Regions from separate parts of the Pseudomonas sp. B21-017 genome, predicted to be linked through region 2. Evidence: riboswitches for the same ligand, from Rfam matches in the RefSeq annotation. Region 2 holds a riboswitch; the other holds the start of a gene.
What was found. Region 2 has a riboswitch for cobalamin ahead of cobW (cobalamin biosynthesis protein CobW). Riboswitches for the same ligand answer to the same signal wherever they lie in the genome.
Positions count from the first base shown of each region.

Region 1: it holds a riboswitch for cobalamin, as region 2 does, so the genes downstream of both, cobO (cob(I)yrinic acid a,c-diamide adenosyltransferase) here and cobW (cobalamin biosynthesis protein CobW) in region 2, are expected to answer to the same signal.

Region 1 is NZ_CP087194.1:4,731,420-4,739,214, forward strand. Features, by position in the region: gene bluB (5,6-dimethylbenzimidazole synthase) at 1-78, opposite strand, end outside; gene LOY28_RS21275 (cobyrinate a,c-diamide synthase) at 75-1,400, opposite strand; gene cobO (cob(I)yrinic acid a,c-diamide adenosyltransferase) at 1,397-2,008, opposite strand; cobalamin riboswitch at 2,089-2,324, opposite strand; gene LOY28_RS21285 (hypothetical protein) at 2,479-3,063, shown strand; gene LOY28_RS21290 (sorbosone dehydrogenase family protein) at 3,132-4,445, shown strand; gene LOY28_RS21295 (C40 family peptidase) at 4,494-5,030, opposite strand; gene LOY28_RS21300 (C40 family peptidase) at 5,198-5,833, opposite strand; gene hda (DnaA regulatory inactivator Hda) at 6,048-6,752, opposite strand; gene LOY28_RS21310 (AI-2E family transporter) at 6,983-7,795, opposite strand, start outside.
Region 2 is NZ_CP087194.1:2,470,389-2,478,183, forward strand. Features, by position in the region: gene cobM (precorrin-4 C(11)-methyltransferase) at 1-163, opposite strand, end outside; gene LOY28_RS11255 (cobalamin biosynthesis protein) at 246-659, opposite strand; gene LOY28_RS11260 (CbtA family protein) at 656-1,360, opposite strand; gene LOY28_RS11265 (CbtB domain-containing protein) at 1,372-1,575, opposite strand; cobalamin riboswitch at 1,697-1,925, opposite strand; cobalamin riboswitch at 2,044-2,257, shown strand; gene cobW (cobalamin biosynthesis protein CobW) at 2,359-3,426, shown strand; gene cobN (cobaltochelatase subunit CobN) at 3,430-7,338, shown strand; gene LOY28_RS11280 (ATP-binding protein) at 7,523-7,795, shown strand, end outside.

The sequences.
Region 1 (7,795 bases), 2.3 Mb from region 2:
GTGGCGCATGTCACGGCGTTCGCCGATGGCTCGGTAGACCGCATCGCGTTCGGCTTCGGAAAAGGCGTTTTCTGTCATGGCCTGCTCGCGATGACGGCTTCACGATCGGGTGCCAACAACGCAGCAATCGCCGCCGGATTGGACGGAAAATAAAAGTGCACATAAGAGGCCGTCATCCGCCCCTCACGATAAACCGCCTCCGCCCCTCGCCCGCCATTGGGGCTCAGGCCACGCGCAATCGGCTCAAGCTCGGTGCTGGTCAGCGAGTGGTGATAGGTGTGCCCGCGCAGCAAACCTTCGGGCAATTCCACCGCCTGCAAGGCCAACGCCGCCAAACGCTTCTGCATCACCGCATCACCGGTCAGCAAGCCAACCAGTTCAGCGCGAGTACCCTCGACATCGGTCAACGAGTCCAACAGGTACAACATGCCGCCACACTCGGCCAGCAACGGTTTGCCCGCCGAGTGATGCGCGCGGATGGCGGTCAGCATTGGCGTGTTTTGTGACAACGCCACATGGTGCAATTCAGGGTAACCGCCCGGCAGATAAAGGCTGTCTGCCGCCGGCAACTCGCGGTCGCGGATCGGCGAGAAGAAAGACAACTCGGCGCCCATCGCCCGCAGCAGATCCAGGCTCGCGCCGTAGGTAAATGCAAAGGCTTCGTCCCGGGCCACGGCAATCCGCACACCGGCCAGCAATGGTTCGGCGGCGATCACTTCAGGCGCGGCGAATTCCACGGCAGGCGGTAAAGCCACGTCGCAACTGCTGGCCAGCGAGGCGGCGGCTGCATCGAGGCGCAGATCGAGATCATTCAATTCGCTGGCCTGTACCAGGCCGAGGTGCCGACTCGGCAATTCGATGCCGATTTCCCGGGACAGCGCGCCGTACCAGCGCAAGCCTTCTGTCAGACTGCCTTCGAGCAATTGCGCATGACGCAGGGTGCCAACCCGGTTGGCCAACACACCGGCAAACGGCAAATCCGGCTGATAGCGCGCAAGCCCCAGGGCCAGTGCGCCAAAGGTCTGCGCCATCGCGGTGCCGTCAATCACGCCGAGCACCGGCACACCGAAATGCCGCGCCAGGTCGGCACTGGACGGCGTACCGTCGAACAACCCCATGACGCCTTCGATGAGAATCAGGTCAGCTTCGCCAGCGGCTTCCCACAACAGGCGACGACTTTCCTGCTCGCCAACCATCCACATGTCCAGCTGATAGACCGGCGCACCGCTGGCGCGCTCGAGAATCATCGGATCGAGAAAGTCCGGGCCGCATTTAAACACACGCACCTTGCGCCCCTGATTGCGGTGCAAGCGGGCGAGCGCGGCGGTGACGGTGGTCTTGCCCTGACCGGAGGCCGGCGCGGCAATCAGTACCGCCGGGCATTGACGTGGTTGATTCACAACTCGACGCCTTTTTGCGCCTTGATCCCGGCCTGGAAGGCGTGCTTGATCATGCCCATTTCGGTGACGGTGTCAGCCAGTTCGATCATCTCCGGTTTGGCGCCACGGCCAGTGACCACCACATGCTGCATCGGCGGACGGGCCTGCAAGTCGCTGAGCACCTGATCGAGATCGAGGTAACCGTGCTTGAGGGCGATGTTCAATTCATCGAGTACCACCAGGCCAATCGACGGATCGCTCAGCAGTTCGCGGGACACCGCCCACGCAGCTTCGGCGGCGGCGATGTCACGCTGGCGGTCCTGGGTTTCCCAGGTGAAGCCCTCGCCCATCACATGAAAACGCACCTGCTCCGGGAAACGCCGGAAGAACAGCTCCTCGCCGGTGCTGCTGCGCCCCTTGATGAACTGCACCACACCGCATTGCATGCCGTGGCCCATGGAGCGCGCAAGCATGCCGAACGCCGAACTGCTTTTGCCTTTACCGTTGCCGCTCAGCACCAGCAGCAGGCCGCATTCATTCGGCGAATTGGCGATGCGTTCGTCGATCACGGCTTTTTTGCGCAGCATGCGCGCCAGATGGCGTTCGTCACGATCGGGGGTATCAGTCATGGGGGAGCTCTCCGTTGAGGCTGGATAACGGCGGGCAGGCACAAGAATAGACGGCAAGAAGCCTGGCATCGCCCACCGTGATGCCGCTGAATGGATCAGGCCGGTCTCCGGGCTCATGAGCGGCCTCAAGGCCAACTGCGCGCCTTCCCATGTCGACAGTCGACACAGTGGCTCAAGGCACAGTCTTCACTCATTTACCGTTGCGGGGGCAGCGCCGGGATCGTGATCATTCTTCGCTGGAAGAAATCCACTCACCGGCTTCCCTGTTTCACTCTGTCGACCAAGGCCACAGAGCACCTGAAACAAGCCGCGAAGGTTAGAGGGTTGGGGGTGGAGCGTCAATTAAAGACGGGACGCCTTCCGGCGAATAACTGCCGCCGATCAATTATCTGACGCCAATCTTGTGCCACACTGCCAGCAGTGATATCAAAGAGCCACAACCTCATAACACAATAACAAGGGTGAGCCACATGCAAGGCATGATCATCAGCAATCCGAAGCTGGAATTCCTGCGCCCGGTGCTGGAACGCTGGTTTGACTGTATCGACCGCTACAACGCCGTGCGCGGCGATAACGATACGCCTTACTGGTACGACGAAAACGCCAACCTCGGCCTGCTCTCTGCCGCAGCCTGGATGGCGGAAATGGTCACGCTGCAGCAAACACCGTCGCGCAAACAGACCGAAGAAGGCGAACGCAACGCCCGCGCCGATCTGTTTATCGCCACCAGCGAAGAACGCGCGTACCTGCAGGCCACCCAGCGCTGGCCGCGGGTCAACAACCTGAACCTGACCCAGGCACTGGCGGACATCACCAGCGACGCGAAGCGCATCAGCTACGCCAGCGACCTGAAACTCGGCTGCCTGTTTGTCGCCCCACAAAAAGCCCAGCACAGCGCCACCCCGGAAGAACTCCAGGACATGCTCGACGACCTGCAAAAGGAACACACCTGCGCCGTGGCCTGGTATTTCCCTTACGCCTACCGCAAGTTGCGCAATGAAGCCGGCAACTACCATCCGGGGATCGCCGTGCTGTTCAAGGAGGCCCGCGGCTGACCGGTTGAACCATCACGCAGCTACGCTTCTCTATGATTACGTCAATGCATTCATAGGGAAGATCAGTAATGCGCAAACCCCAGCTCGTGTTCATCATCGCGCTCGCCGGAGGGCTCGCCGCCTGTGGTGAAACCTCCAGCCTGCAAGTCTCGGACGGCACCGGACCGTCGCCCAAGCTGCCGGAACCGAACAAAACCCTGATCCCGACGGTGAACATCGCCCCGGCGATCGGCTGGCCTCAGGGTAAAAAACCCGTCGCCGCCGCAGGCACTCAAGTAGCAGCGTTTGCCGAAAACCTCGAACACCCGCGCTGGCTCTACGTGCTGCCCAACGGCGACGTACTGGTGGCCGAAACCAACGCGCCGTCCAAATCCGATGACAGCAATGGCATTCGCGGCTGGATCATGGGCAAAGTCATGGGCCGCGCCGGGGCTGGCGTCCCCAGCCCGAACCGCATCACTCTGCTGCGGGACAAGGACCACGACGGCGTCGCCGAAACCCGCACGGTGTTCCTGGAAAACCTCAACTCGCCTTTCGGCATGACCCTGGTTGGCAAAGACCTGTATGTCGCCGACACCGACCGCTTGCTGCGTTTTCACTATGAAAACGGCGAGACAGCGATCAAGTCACAGCCAATCAAAGTGGTCGATTTGCCGGGCGGCACGCGAAATCACCACTGGACCAAAAACGTCATCGCCAGCAAGGACGGCAGCAAGCTGTACGTCACCGTGGGCTCGAACAGTAACGTTGGTGAAAACGGCATGGATCAGGAGGAAGGTCGCGCGGCGATCTGGGAAGTCGATCGCGCCACCGGCAACCATCGAATCTTCGCCTCGGGGATTCGCAACCCGAACGGCCTGGCCTGGGAGCCACAAAGCGGCGCACTGTGGACCGCAGTCAACGAGCGTGACGAAATCGGCAGCGACCTGGTGCCGGACTACATCACTTCAGTGAAGGACGGCGGGTTCTATGGCTGGCCTTACAGCTATTACGGGCAACATGTCGATGTTCGCGTCGAGCCACAAAACCCTGATCTGGTCGCCAAGGCCATTGCACCGGACTACGCAGTGGGGCCCCATACCGCGTCGCTGGGCCTGACGTTCGCCGAAGGCAGCAAGTTGCCCGCGCCGTTCACCCAAGGCGCCTTCATCGGCCAGCATGGCTCGTGGAACCGTAAACCGCACAGCGGCTACAAAGTAATTTTCGTGCCGTTCAGCGCCGGCAAACCGAGCGGACAGCCGCTGGATGTGCTTACCGGCTTCCTCAACGACGAGGGAAAAGCCATGGGGCGGCCGGTGGGCGTGGTGATCGATCAGCAGGGCGGCTTGTTGGTGGCGGATGATGTGGGGAACAAGGTGTGGCGCGTCAGCGCAGACAAATAATGCGATTACTGCACGACAACCCTGTGCGAGCGGTCATGACAACCTCCGCTATGGATTATGTGCCAAGTGCTCGGGCTGCAGGACGCGCTTGGCGCTCAGGTAGGCTTTCTGCCAGTAAGCCTTGGACAAGCTGTCCAGCTTGACCGTGCCGCCCGTGGCTGGAGCATGGACGAAGCGCCCTTCGCCGACATAGATCCCGGCATGGCTGACCTGGGAGCCACCATTGGTGGCAAAGAAAATCAGGTCGCCGGTTTGCAGGCCTTCCTTGCCGACGTTGGGAGCCTGCATGCCAATCATCTCGCGCGTGGACCGCGGTAAGGAAATGCCTGCGACATCGCGATAGACGTAACCGATCAAACCGCTGCAATCGAACCCGGAATCCGGCGTGTTGCCGCCCCAACGGTAAGGCGTCCCCACCAGACCGAGCGCGCGAAACAGTACGTCTTCTGCCGCAGGGGAAAAGGCTTGGGGAGAACCGAAAACAATCGGTGCGCGAACCACCGGCGCAGGTGGCGGTGTGCGGCTGGCGCAGGCGCTGAGCAGCGCTGCGAAGAACATGAGTGCGAGGCGGGCCGACATCGTCATAAACAGAACATCCTGATCTGGCTGCGGCTTTTTTTCCGCCACAAAGACAGAAAAGAAAACCGCCTGCGCAGAACGCAGGCGGTTTGCCATCAATAATAGATCAGGATTCTAGCGGCTACGCGGCAAACTTCAAGTAAGACTTTAAGTTCGCCTTGTAAACTGTCCGCTTATTTGCGCGCAGTGACGATAGGCGCTGCAGCCGGTGCCATTGCGAGCGCACGCTTGGCTTCGATGAAGGTCTTGCTCCAGTAGCTGTCGCCCAGGCTATCGACCCGGACACCACCGCTTTTGCGGCTGCTGGAGTGGATGAACTGGTTGTCACCCACGTAGATCCCGGCGTGACTGACACGACCGCGACGGCCATTGGTGGCGAAGAACAGCAGGTCACCCGGCTTAAGGGCGCTGCGAGCCACCAGCGGAGCGTCAACGTTGATCATTTCGCGAGTGGAGCGCGGCAGGTTCATGCCAGCCTCTTCACGAAACAGATAACCGATGAAGCCGCTGCAGTCGAAGCCTGCCTCGGAGGTGCCGCCGAAACGGTAACGGGTACCGATCAGGGACATGCCACGTTCGAGGATGCTGTCAGCCAGAACCGGAAGCTGGTACGACTTGCCGCCGGCGAAGTCTGCCAGTTCTTTATTGGTGGCTAGCTCTTCCTGGAAAAGAACGGAAGAAGACTGCGCGGTAACTGAATTTGAAACCTGATGCTGTGGCTCTTGCTGGGACACTGGAGAGTGAGCAGCGCAACCGAACAACAGGGTGACGAGTGCGAGAGGCACGAGGGGTGCGAAGCGATTTAGCATGGGCACGACCGTGGCTGATAGTTGTAAAGAAGCCGAGACTATGCCCGCTATCGATCTCATTTGCAAATTCAATCGATCTTTATGTGACTTATCGGTTTCTCGTTTCCATCTAAGCGCTTAAGCCCATTTTAAACCTTTGCGCAGCCTGCCCCCCTGCAGGAAAGCGGAATTGTTGACGCCTGGAATATGCCGGAGCCCGCGAAAAACCTGGCCTTTACCAGCCCAACGTCTCTTTCAGGAACGGGATTGTCAGCTTGCGCTGAGCTTGAAGGGAGGCCTGATCGAGGCGCTCAAGCAGCTCGAAAAGCGCACTCATGCTGCGAGTACCGCGAGTCAAAATAAAATGACCGACTTCGTCAGTCAGGTGCAGGCCACGACGGGAGGCGCGCAACTGCAAGGCACGCAACTTGTCTTCGTCAGAGAGCGGACGCATCTGGAAGATGAGCGCCAGTGTCAGCCGAGACTTGAGGTCCGCCAGCTTCACCGGTAGTTCGCGCGGGGACGTCGAGGCGGCGATCAGCAGACGCCGACCGCTGTCACGCAGACGATTGAACAGATGGAACAACGCCTCTTCCCAATCCGCCTTGCCGGCGACCGCCTGCAAATCGTCCAGGCAAACCAGTTCGTATTGTTCGAGGTTGTCGAGGATTTCGATGCCGCGGTCCATCAACTCGGCCAGCGGCAGATACACCGCCGGTTCACCCATCTGCTCGAAACGCAGGCAAGCCGCCTGCAACAAATGCGTGCGCCCTACCCCGTGCTTGCCCCAGAGGTAAATCAGGCTTTCCGTCCAGCCGGCGTCGGCTTCGCACAGCCGCTCGACATAGCCGAGTGCAGCGGCATTGGCGCCTGGGTAGTAATTGATAAAGGTGGCGTCATCACGCAGACGCACACCTAGGGGCAGCTGAATCGGTTTCATGCTGACTGAACAGTTCCAAAGGAACCGTTAGTGGCCTCTGTGTAAAGTTTGCGAAGTTTATACCCGTGAAGCTGACGGCACAATGCGACAGACCACAAGCAAAATCAAAGGTTTGCGTTAACGTGCTGGTTTTATGACAGTTTCTTTGGCGGTGCATGTGACAGCCGCGCGAGGGATACGGGCAAACCCGGCGTGAAACCAGGCTGCCCGCGACGAGCGATCTCGAAGCCTTACTTCTCAGACTCGTCGACACCGCCGTAGATATCCGAATCTTTATACAAATCATGCACATGGCGCACCAGAACCATGATCACCGCCGCCACCGGCAATGCCAGCAGCACACCGGTAAAACCGAACAGCTCGCCGCCGGCCAGAATCGCAAAGATCACCGCCACCGGGTGCAGGCCGATCCGGTCACCCACCAGCAACGGCGTCAGAACCATGCCTTCCAGCGCCTGGCCGACCATGAACACCGCGACGATACCGATCATGGGATACAGATCGCCACCGAACTGGAACAGACCGGCAATCAACGCCGCGCCAATCCCGATGACAAACCCCATGTACGGCACGATCGCCGCCAGACCGGCAATCAGACCGATCAACAACCCCAACTCCAGCCCGACGATCATCAAGCCAGCGGCGTAGATCACACCCAGCGCCAGCATCACCAGCAACTGTCCGCGCACGAACGCCCCAAGCACTTCATGGCATTCCCCAGCCAGGGTCATGACACGCTCTTCACGATCACGCGGCAGCAAGCTGCGGATCTTGGCCATCATCAGGTCCCAGTCGCGCAGCAGATAAAAACTCACCACCGGGATCAGCACCAGATTGGCCAGCCAGCCGATCAGCGCAAGGCCTGAAGCCGTCGCCTGACTCAGCACCACGCCGACAATGTCGGTGGTCTGGCCCATGTGCTCGCTGATCGCCGCCTTGAGCTTGTCGAACTTCCAGAAGCCCTCCGACAAACCCAACTTCGATTGCGCCCACGGCAACGCGGTGTGCTGCAACCAGTCGAGCATCTGCGGCGCCAGTTCATA
Region 2 (7,795 bases):
CGGCGCTGTTGACCACCTGTTCGGCCCGGTGGCCTTCCAGCACGGCGGCGGGGACCAGGGAGCCGGCATAGATGATGACCGGGCAGCTACGAATCAGCCGCTGGCCTTTGACGGTGATCAGTTCCGGGTCGCCGGGGCCGGCGCCAATGAAGTAGACGGTCATCGTCGTTTCCTGTCAGAAATAGGTGCTGGGCATGCTTCAGATGAAGAATGCTCATGATCGAAGGCGGGGATTATCGGGGATTTTACGCGGCGCTGGCCAATGCCAAGGTGGCCTGGGCGTATTTTTGTCGTGGAATCAGCAACTTTGCCGGTGCCTGGGCCAATTGTTCGGCCAGGGCCAACGCAGCGCTTTCCGCCACGCCGTAGCAACCGGTGCGTTCAAACGCGATGTCCGAGTGGTGGCTCAGTTGTGCTTGATAGGTCGCCAATTGTTCGCTGCTGAAGTACATCAGCGGCAATGCCAGCTGTTCGGCCAGTTCGATCAGACCAGGCTCTTCGCGCTTCAGGTCGATGCTGGCCAGGGCCTTGATCTCACGAAGCTCGATTTGATGGGCCTGTAGCGCCTGATCGAGCAGCGCCCGCAGCGTGCTGACGGGGCAGCCGCGCTGGCAGCCCAGGCCGACCACCAGGGTCGGCACTGTGCCGTTTTCAGTCATGCGCTGTAATGGCCATCGCTTTTGCGGCGGAACAACCAGGCGCTGATCAGGCCCAGGGCCAGCCAGAACGCCACGTTGGTCAACTGCGAAGCGATTTTGAATTGCGCTTCCAGGGCTTCCGGCGCCAGCATCGAATGGACTTCCGGTTGTGGTGCGCCAATCACATGCGGCACGGCCAGGATCGCCACGCCGAGAGCTTTCATCAGCCAGTGACGGCTGAACACGATCAACGCGATGCCGACGGCCGTGGACGCGGCAGTGCCGATCCACCAGATTTGCCGTTGCGCCAGATCAGCCGCGGCAGTGCCCGGCAGCTCAGGCGGCAGGCCGAGAGTCGGAGCCAGTACGAACGTCGCATAACCGGCCAGGCCCCAGAGCAGGCCCTGAGAGGTTTTGGTCGGTGCGCGCAGGGTGTAAAGACCGGCGAGCATCAGGGCGAAACCGACGGCTACCACCAGGTTGCCGCCGGTAGTAGACAGCACGCGCTGCCAGCCGTCTTCCGGTTCCCAGGCTTCGGCATCGTGGGTATGAGCGACTGCGCCCGCGGCGTGCTCGTGGATTTCAACAGCAGTCGGCTCGGATTTTTCGTAGGTCTCGGCCTGCAAAATCAGCGGGGAGACCCAGAAGCTTTGCAGCAGGGTCAATAGCAGGGCGGCCAGCAGCCCGGTGAAACCTGCGGTTTGCGCAATACGCTTGATCATCTCAGCAGGTCTCAATGGCACGGAAAGGCAGAGCTGTGACGGGTATCGTGCGCGGCGTTGTGCACCGCTTCGATGTGCGAGAAACCGGCGAAATACACAAGGCTGGCGCCAAGGATCGACGCACACACGGCGGCGGTCAGGCGTTGAGTCAGGGTCGTGGTGGTGCTGGCGATGCTCTTGTCGGTGTTGCTGGCGGTGCTGCTGATGATCGTCATGGCGCTTCCCTCTGGTCTGTCAGCGGGTGAATAGAGCGCATGAAAATCTCCGCACGCCAAGGGCTCGCAGAGATTTCGAACAGCGCCCGCCCACCGCGGGTTTGTTATTCAGTGAACGTAAAAGTCACTTTGTGTTGCGGGCCGGTCTCCGGGCTCGCGAGGGGCTGGGCTTGCGCCTGGACCTGCAAGCATCACCTTCCCATGCCATATGACCGGCACAGTGGATCTGACGCTTCACTCGCTTACCGTTGCGGGGGCAGCACCGGACTGACATGGCTTTAGAGTAAAGCACATGATTCACCGGTTTCCCGTTTCACCCTGTGAAGGGCACCCGTAACAAGGCGTGTAGGAGAGCATGGGCGAGGGCGGGGAGTCAATTGGCAGGGGTTCTCACTTGGATACCAAAATGATTGGCTCTTTGTAAGTGCGGGTGGCGTGCGCAGTGATTGACCCGCCCCCACACGATGCGTAGCCTTGCGCTTTCGAGGTTCTTCGGCGTCTGTCGAAGCTAAGAAGGGAACGCGGTCGATGCCGCGGCTGCCCCCGCAACTGTGAACGGTGATGTTCGCTGCCACGCCACTGCAAACCCTGTGCAACGGGTTCGCGGGAAGGCGCAGCGAATGCCGGGCCAACGCCCGGCGCACCGTCAGCCAGGAGACCTGCCTCGACACAGATTCTCACTTTCAACCGGGCGGGGTGATCCGGTGGCGAACTCTTCAGGCACGCGCGCCCGCGTTGCCGGTTGTCGTCCCGTATGCCCGCCACCTTGCCAAAGGGCATCCGATGAAAACACTGGCCAAACTCCCCGTCACCATCGTTACCGGCTTCCTCGGTTCGGGCAAAACCACCTTGCTGCGGCACATGCTCGACAACGCCCAGGGCCGTCGCATCGCGGTGATCGTCAACGAGTTCGGCGAGCTGGGCATCGACGGCGAGATCCTCAAGCAGTGCTCAATCGGCTGCACCGAAGAAGAGGCCAGCGGCCGCGTCTACGAGTTGGCCAACGGCTGCCTGTGCTGCACCGTTCAGGAAGAATTCTTCCCGGTGATGCGCGAGTTGGTTGCTCGCCGCGGCGACCTCGACCACATCCTCATCGAAACCTCGGGCCTGGCCCTGCCAAAGCCTTTGGTTCAAGCCTTCCAGTGGCCGGAAATCCGCAGCGCCTGCACCGTTGACGCGGTGATCACCGTGGTCGACAGCCCGGCCGTCGCTGCCGGCACTTTCGCTGCATTCCCGGATCAAGTGGACGCCCAGCGCAAACTCGACCCGAACCTGGACCACGAATCGCCGCTGCACGAACTGTTCGCCGACCAACTGGCCAGCGCCGACCTGGTGATTCTCAACAAGGCCGACCTGATCAGCGCCGCAGACCTGGCCCGCGTGCGCCTGGAAGTCGCCGAAGAGCTGCCACCGGCGGTGAAAGTCATCGAAGCCAGCAGCGGTCGCTTGCCACTGGACGTGCTGATCGGCCTCGGTGCCGGTTCCGAAGAACACATCGACAGCCGTCACAGCCATCACGATCATCACCATGAAGGTGAAGACGACCACGATCACGACCATGACGCGTTCGACTCCATCTCGATCGAGCTGCCACAAGCCGACGAAAGCCTGCTGATGGACGCGCTGACGCAACTGGTGGTGCAGCACGGTATTCTGCGGGTCAAGGGTTTCGCGGCGGTGCCGAACAAGCCGATGCGCCTGCTGATTCAGGGCGTGGGCACGCGTTTCGACAAGCACTTTGACCGTCAGTGGGGCGCCGGCGAAGCGCGCACCACCCGTCTGGTGTTGATCGGTCAGGCGCTGGACGCCGTTCAACTCGAAGCGCAATTGCGCGCTGCGCTCAGCGTTTAACCCATGCACCTGCTCAGGACCCAGCCCGGCGGTTTCGTGTCGGATGACAACATTGCCGACCTTGGACAAACCCCCGCCGAGCTGGTGATCCTGTGCAGCGGCGATTCCAGTCTGGCGTTGCTCGCCGAGGCGGCGCAGCAGCTGCCCGACGATTACCCGAGCCTGCGCCTGGCCAACCCGATGCAGGTGCAGAATCACGCCTCGGTCGATCTTTATGTCGACGAAGTGCTGCGCCACGCCAAGGTGATTCTGATCTCGCTGCACGGCGGCATCGCCTATTGGCGTTACGGCATCGAGCGTCTGGTGGAATTGTCCCAGCGCGGTGTGCAGTTGATTCTGGTGCCGGGTGACGATCGCCCGGACCCGGAACTCAGCGATCTGAGCACCGTGGCCCCCGAAGACCGCGACCGGCTCTGGCACTTCCTGCGTCAGGGCGGCATGGCCAATGCGCTCGACCTGTTTCGCTGCCTTGCCAGTCGTTGGCTGGGTCGTGATTATCCATGGTCCGAGCCGCAAACCCTGCCACGCACCGCGATCTACCACCCGCAAAAAAGCCCCGCGCACCTTCAGGATTGGCAAGCCGATTGGCAGGCCGATCAGCCGGTGGCGGCGGTGCTGTTTTACCGCTCGCACTTGCAGGCGGCGAACACCGGTTTCATCGATATTTTCTGCCAGCGTTTGCAGGCGGCAGGGCTCAACCCGTTGCCGATTGCGCTGGCCAGTCTGAAAGAGCCAGGCTGCCTGGCGGTGGTCGAGGACTGGCTGGATGAAGTCGAGGCGGGGGTGATTCTGAACACCACCGGTTTCGCCCAGTCCAGCCCTGAGGCACCGCATCTGCGGCCGTTTCGTCGCAACATCCCGGTGATTCAGGCGATCTGCGCCCAGGACAACGAGCCCGGTTGGCGTGCCAGCGAGCAAGGCCTCGGTCCCCGTGACTTGGCGATGCACATCGCGCTGCCGGAGCTGGACGGGCGAATCATCAGTCGGCCGATCAGCTTCAAGGATCTGGCGTGGCGCAGCGAGCGCAGTCAGTCCGATGTGGTTTGCTATCGACCACAACCGGAACGCATGGATTTTGTCGCTGAACTGGCGCGGCGCTGGATCGATCTGGCGCGGCTGCCCAACAGCGAAAAACGCATCGCCCTGATCCTCGCCAACTACCCGACTCGCGATGGACGCATCGGTAATGGCGTCGGTCTCGACACCCCGGCCGCGGCGCTGAACATCCTGCGTGCCCTGTACGCCGAAGGTTATCCGTTGCCGGCCGAGTTGCCGGACAGCGGCACCGCGCTGATCCAGCAACTGCTTGGTGGTGTCAGCAATGATCTGGACACTATCGATCAACGTCCGTGCCAGCAAAGCCTGGCGCTGGATGATTACTTTTTGATGTTCAACGCACTGCCCGAAGCCAATCGCGAGGCGGTGCTGCAACGTTGGGGCACGCCCGAAAGCGATCCGATGTTCCGTGGCGGGCGAATGATGATTGCCGGGTTGCGCTTCGGCCTGACTTTCGTCGGCATTCAACCGGCCCGGGGGTATCAGGTTGACCCGAGCGCGGTCTATCACGACCCGGACCTGGTGCCGCCCCACGGTTATCTGGCGTTCTACTTCTGGTTGCGCAACACCTACGGCGCCCACGGCGTGATCCATGTCGGCAAGCACGGTAACCTCGAATGGCTGCCGGGCAAGGGCGTCGGGTTATCTGAAAACTGCTGGCCCGACGCGCTGCTCGGACCGCTGCCGAACATCTATCCGTTCATCGTCAACGACCCGGGCGAGGGTGCCCAGGCCAAGCGCCGTACGCAAGCGGTGATCATCGATCACCTGATGCCACCGCTGACCCGCGCCGAAACCTACGGCCCGCTGCGCAACCTTGAGTTGTTGGCTGACGAATATTACGAAGCGCAGTTGCTCGATCCGCGCCGCGCCCGGGAACTGCAACGCGACATTCTGCAACTGGTGCGCGACACGCACATTGATCGCGAACTGCAACTGGACGAGAAGCTCGACAGCGATGCCGACGCGGCGATCTGGTTGCCGCGCCTGGACACTTACCTGTGTGACTTGAAGGAATCGCAGATCCGCGATGGCCTGCACGTGTTTGGCGAGTCGCCGACCGGGCGATTGCGCATCGACACTTTATTGGCCTTGCTGCGCATTCCTCGCGGTGACGGTCGTGGCGCGCAATCGAGCGTGCTGCGGGCGCTGGCCAAGGCGTTCGAATTGGGCTTCGATCCACTGGATTGCGTGTTGGCCGAGCCCTGGAACGGTCCTCGGCCGGATGCCTTGCAGGCGGTCAGTGATGAGCTGTGGCGCACGGCGGGGGACACCCGTGAGCGTCTGGAACTGTTCGCCGCGCAACTAATCTCGCAGACGTTGAATGCCGAGCCTGGCCCGTGTGGGAGCGAGCCTTTGTGGCGAGGGAGCTTGCTCCCGTTGGACTGCGTAGCAGTCCCATTTTTTGGGGCCGCTTCGCGACCCAACGGGGGCAAGCCCCCTCGCCACAAGGCCCCTCATCACCTAGACCCGCTCCCACAGGAGGCAGATTGTTCCGAAGTGAGCGCGATCATCGACAGTTTGCGCGAGGTCGTCGCCCCGCGCCTGGACGCCTGCGGCCCGGCGGAAATGCGCGGCCTGCTGGACGCCCTCAGCGGGCGATTCGTCCCGGCCGGGCCGAGTGGTGCGCCCAGCCGTGGACGGCTGGACGTGTTGCCCACCGGGCGCAATTTCTATTCGGTGGACGTGCGCAACCTGCCGACCACCACGGCGTGGCGCATCGGTTTTCAATCCGCGAACCTGATTCTTGAGCGGCACTTGCAGGATCACGGCGATCACTTGCGTCAGCTCGGCCTGTCGGTCTGGGGCACCGCGACCATGCGCACCGGCGGCGATGACATTGCCCAGGCCATGGCCTTGATGGGTGTGCGGCCGGTGTGGGCGACGGGCAGTCAGAGGGTCGACGACTTCGAGATTCTGCCGTTGAGCCTGCTGGACCGGCCGCGGGTGGACGTGACCTTGCGCGTCTCCGGATTCTTCCGCGATGCCTTTGCCAACCTGATCCGGCTGTTCGACGCCGCCGTGCAAGCGGTCGCCGCGCTGGATGAGCCGGACGATCTCAACCCGTTGGCAGCCAAGGTTCGTGCCGAGCGCGAAGCGCTGCTGACGTCCGGTCTGGATGAAGAAGCGGCCAGGCGACAGGCCGGCTGGCGGATCTTCGGGGCCAAACCGGGTGCTTACGGTGCCGGCGTGCAAGGTGCCATCGACGGTCGTTTGTGGCAGAGCCGCGAAGACCTGGCCGAGGTTTACCTGAACTGGGGCGGCTACGCTTACGGCGGCTCCGATGAAGGCACCGCCGCACGCGAGCAGTTCGCCCAGCGTCTGAGCCAGGTGCAGGCCGTGCTGCAAAATCAGGACAACCGCGAGCACGACTTGCTCGATTCCAACGACTATTACCAGTTCCAGGGCGGCATGCTGGCGGCCGTCGAAAGCCTCAGCGGTGCAGCGGCGGCGAGTTATCACGGCGACCACAGTCAGCCGGACTTGCCGAAGATCCGTACATTGAAGGAAGAGCTGAACCGGGTGATCCGTTCCCGGGCGGCCAATCCGAAATGGATCGACGGGATCAAGCGTCATGGCTATAAAGGCGCGTTCGAACTGGCGGCGACGGTCGATAACCTGTTTGCGTTCGACGCCACCACGCAGTTGATCGACGATCACCAGTATGCGTTGCTGGCGGACGCCTATTTGCTTGATCCGGCGACCCGGGAGTTTGTTCGCGAACACAATCCCCACGCCTTGCGCGACATGACCGAGCGCCTGCTCGAAGCGCAGCAACGGGGGATGTGGCAGGAGCCGGGTGAATACCGCGAGGCGCTGGAGAATTTGTTGCTGGACATAGAAGAAGACAGTTAGCCGGTGAGCAAAGGAAATTTGTGGCGAGGGAGCTTGCTCCCGTTGGGCTGCGCAGCAGCCCCAAAACAAAAAACCAGGCTCTGTCAGGCACACCGCATTTTCAGGTTTTACGACTGCTACGCAGCCGAGCGGGAGCAAGCTCCCTCGCCACAGAGTAATCACCGACCATGACCGAGATTTGAACATGACCGACACCCCCCATTTCCCGCTCTCCGCCGTGGTCGGCGCCGATGACTTGAAGCTCGCCCTGTACCTGACCGCCATCGATCCGAAAATCGGAGGCGTGCTGATCGAAGGCCCGCGCGGCATGGCCAAGTCGACCCTGGCCCGAGGCCTGGCGGACCTGCTGGCCAGCGGTCAATTCGTTACCTTGCCCCTGGGCGCCACCGAAGAACGGCTGGTCGGCACCCTCGATCTCGACGCGGCCTTGAGCGAAGGGCGCGCACAGTTTTCTCCG